DNA from 2 places in the Thalassotalea sp. SU-HH00458 genome. Region 2 is predicted to be linked to the other one. Evidence: predicted binding sites of a transcription regulator. Region 2 holds the regulator's gene; the other holds the start of a gene.
What was found. Region 2 encodes sigma-54, which starts transcription at its own class of promoters, with help from an activator protein. Its sites were predicted from a motif close to GTTGGCACGNNNNTNGNNT; they were not measured.
Positions count from the first base shown of each region.

Region 1 (2,212 bases), on a different contig from region 2:
CTAACGCACTTTCCTCAGATACTTGGATTATTTTTACTGTAAAAGGACTAATATTAAAGCCCGCGTAAACCTTTCCTAAATCAGAGGTAAAATTTTTGGTGTGTAATAAAGAAAACTCATCACCTTCTTTTACTCCTTGGCGTTTGCCAAGGTTGATCATCACTTCATTACCAGAAACCTTCACTATTTTCCCTCTGGTGGGTTGGCACATCATATTGTCATCAATGTCTGTGATCACGGCATTTAAAGTTTGATTGATAATATTGCCATATTCACCTTGCCAAAAGGTATTAGAGTTAACGTCTACTTGATCTCTAATAGAGTAATGCCAAGGCGCAGAGTTTTTGTAATTTTGATTAAATACTAGTTCGCCATTACTGCCATTGTATATATAGATACTAAAATTAAAATGACGATCGTAAATATCTTCTTGCCAAAATTGCCAACTATTATTTTCTACGTTCGCAAAAGAAATATCGTTAATTTCAGAAAATAATACATATTGACTGCCACTGAGATCTGATAGAGACATCGTCAGTTTTTTTATTTTATCTGCTTGTAAGCTATAGTTATAACGTGAAAATTCCGTATTGTTTTTTAGTACAAGTTTAGTGTCTAAATATAAACCGTCAGCATTTATTTTTTTCGCAAGTCTTTTAACAAGTACTTTATCTAGTGAATAAATACCACCAATATTGGCTTGTTCACGGTTTTTAATATGACTTTTAGTAATTAATAAGGATTTACGATAATCAGCGGAGAAACATTGCCGTTCTTTAGGGAAAATATCTGCACGAATAGTGACAGTTACCACATTACCACTATATAGTTCATCAATTAGTTCAAATGAATTTACTTCACCACTGGCTCTAATATTGATCTCATCTTGCATTAATAAACCATTAACGACTTGTTGGACACTTGATACAGAAGCCCCCGCAACTAACAATGCTTTTTTTAGCGCATTTTCAATGGCTTTAGTTCTTGCCTGCATTTTAGAGCTATTGATGATTGCATGCCCTTGTGTTTCATACCATTGTGCAAACGATGGCACACTGAAAATAGCGGTAAATATGATAAAAATTAAGCTGCGCATAACTATCTCGACTTTAAACCACGGAGAATATTTTAATTAACCTGACGTATGCACTTTTTATGCCTAAAAGTAGAGTTGTGAAAGTTGGCTTAATTTATGCTTTGTAAAACCTAAAATATCGCGTTGTAATTGAGGGGCGCCTAATGAAAAATTGGCTATTAGTTTTAGTGGTACCAACTTTGGTATCCTGCAGTATGCTTTCATCTGATGATGACTTTTATCGAATTTCACAACAAGAAAAGAGTGAAATAGATAGTTATGAACTGCCAAAGCATGCGATTAACGATGTTGTAAAAGGATTAGCTTATCAAATGCTTGAAAGCAGCTCCTTTGTAAATCCTCAAACACCTATAGCCGTTGCCTCATTTGTTGATCTAAAAGATTTAGAGTCGACTAACTGGCTAGGGAATCAACTTTCAGAAAGCTTTGTACATGAACTGCAACGTCATGGGCTTATCTTAGTGGACTTTAAAACCACTGGCCATATTCGTGTGACGAAAGATGGCGATTATGTTTTTAGTCGCGATTGGAAAGAATTACCAGAACGCCAGATTATTGACTATGTAGTTACAGGTACCATGATGAAGCAAGAAAATGGTATTTTGGTTAATGCCAGAATGATTGGTATGCAATCAAGGGTTGTTGTTGCTACCGCCCAGTCTTTTATTCCCAATTGGGTTGTCGGTGATGAATTGCATCGAGATGAAAACGTTAGAATAAAAGACGGTATGATTTTACGTAAAAGTGACATGTTGACTGAAGATGCTCGTGCAGTTGAAATTCATCAATAAAAGGTAAACTTTATGATTAATTCATTACAGAAAGTTGCGTTATTGGGAATTACTATTCTTACATTAACGAGTTGCAGTACGATTTATGATAAGCATGTGCAATGGCAAACGATAAAGCCTGAAAGTTTTCCGGTGATTACTGCAATAGGCCAGGCTCCAATCAGCTTACAAAAATCGAATAATGAAACTCAACGGATGTTAATGGCCATTAATGCCTCAAAAATTGCCGCGTATGCTGAACTTGCCGAACAAGTGTATGGGCAACAAATTAATAGTTCAACGTCTATGTCTAACTTAATATTAAATGATCAAGAGTTTAAAACGT
Region 1 covers NZ_BAABWW010000001.1:264,997-267,208, reverse strand. The annotation lists gene ABXH06_RS01195 (flagella assembly protein FlgT) at 1-1,096, opposite strand, end outside; gene ABXH06_RS01190 (FlgO family outer membrane protein) at 1,240-1,887, shown strand; gene ABXH06_RS01185 (LPP20 family lipoprotein) at 1,900-2,212, shown strand, end outside.
Region 1: a site for sigma-54 is predicted at 1,180-1,198, ahead of ABXH06_RS01190 (FlgO family outer membrane protein). Genes of this name have one in related genera too.

Region 2 (2,212 bases):
TCGGATACCTTCCACAGGAAGCTTCCATTTTTCGTAAGCTAACGGTATATCAAAATATTATGGCGATTTTGCAAACCCGCAAAGATTTAGATGATATCAGTAGAGAAGAAAAGCTTGAGCATCTCGTTGAAGAATTTAATATAGGTCATATCAAAGATAATTTAGGCATGAGCTTATCCGGTGGCGAACGACGCCGAGTTGAAATTGCGAGAGCACTAGCGGCAGAGCCCAAATTTATCTTACTTGATGAGCCTTTTGCTGGTGTTGATCCAATTTCAGTAGGTGATATAAAAAAAATTATCCTACACTTAAAACAACGTGGCATTGGAATTTTAATCACAGATCACAATGTTCGTGAAACATTAGACGTTTGTGAGCATGCATATATTGTTAGTCACGGTGAATTAATCGCGGAAGGCAATGCAGATCAAATTCTTGCGAATCAACAGGTAAGAGATGTATACCTTGGTGAGCAATTCACGCTATAGTTACACAAAGCTTTGATAAAAAGTAAAAATCAATATGAAGCTAGAAAATAGGAAAATAATACGATAAATGCGCCCTAGTCTGCAGCTCCGAATAGGACAACAACTCACCATGACTCCACAATTGCAACAAGCGATTAAGCTTTTGCAATTGTCGACGTTGGATCTTCAGCAAGAGATCCAAGAAGCTCTTGAAAGTAATCCATTATTAGAAGTAGATGAATCAACCCCAAGTGACAATGATGCGCAATCGGATAACTTAGAAGAAGCATTTTCTGCTGGTGTAACAGAACAAAACACTAAAACATCCGACGGCAGTGAAGATTCAGCTCCTACTATCGATGAAATTAGTACGACGGAAGCTATGGATAAATCTGAGATCCCTGAAGAGCTCAACATAGACACTACCTGGGAAGAAAGCTACAGTGCTGGCGTTTCAAATACCGGTGCCAGTGCACCTGCTTCAGAAGATTATACTTATCAGGGCGAAACAACGGACTCCATTCAAGACCATTTACGCTGGCAAATGGAGTTAACGCCATTTTCAGAAACGGACCTTGCCATCGCGACGGCTATTATTGATGCCATCGATGATGCTGGCTATTTAAGAGTCAGTGTTGAAGAAATTCTTGAAGCGATGGGCAATGAAGAAGTTGAACTTGATGAAGTTGAAGCCGTACTTAAACGTATTAATATGTTTGATCCTGTTGGCGTTGGGGCTCGCTCTATCTCAGAATGTTTAACCATTCAATTAAATCAATTTGATAAAGAAACGCCTTGGTTAAAAGAAAGTAAGCTGATCATTAATGAATATATCGACTTATTAGGTAACCGAGATTATCGCCAAATCATGCGGAAAACGCGTTTAAAAGAAGATCAACTACGCGAAGTGATCAAGCTAATTCAATCGCTGGATCCAAGACCAGGTGATAGTGTCATTAAAGGTGATGATCAATATGTCATCCCTGATGTTTCGGTCGAAAAGAAAAATGGTCGTTGGATGGTTGAATTAAATCCAGATACAGCACCACGATTATCGGTTAATCAGCAATATGCCTCCATGGCACGAAACATGAAATCATCAACAGACAGTCAGTTTATACGTTCAAACCTACAAGAAGCTAAATGGTTTATTAAAAGCTTAGAAAGCCGAAATGATACATTGTTAAAAGTCTCTAACTGCATTGTACAACGCCAACAAGGCTTCTTTGAACACGGGCCAGAAGCAATGCGCCCTATGGTACTCAATGATATTGCTGAAGCGGTAGATATGCATGAGTCCACTATTTCCCGTGTTACGACCCAAAAATATATGCATACACCTAGAGGAATCTTTGAATTAAAATATTTCTTCTCTAGCCACGTAAGTACAGAAAATGGTGGAGAATGTTCATCCACCGCAATTCGAGCTTTAATTAAAAAGTTGGTCGCTGCAGAAATTCCAGCCAAACCATTAAGTGATAGTAAAATGGCGGAATTACTTGCAGAACAAGGCATTAATGTCGCCAGAAGAACCATTGCCAAGTATCGAGAATCATTGTCAATTCCTCCTTCTAACCAACGAAAAAGTCTACTTTAACAACTAAATAAGGATCTAAGCTTATGCAAATTAATCTTGCTGGTCATCATGTTGAAATTACTGAAGCTTTACGTGAAAGTGTCAATACAAAATTTGCCAAGTTGGAACGACATTTTGATCATATAAATAATGTTCATGTGGTATTGAC
Region 2 covers NZ_BAABWW010000002.1:191,704-193,915, reverse strand. The annotation lists gene lptB (LPS export ABC transporter ATP-binding protein) at 1-488, shown strand, start outside; gene ABXH06_RS03820 (RNA polymerase factor sigma-54) at 556-2,064, shown strand; gene hpf (ribosome hibernation promoting factor) at 2,088-2,212, shown strand, end outside.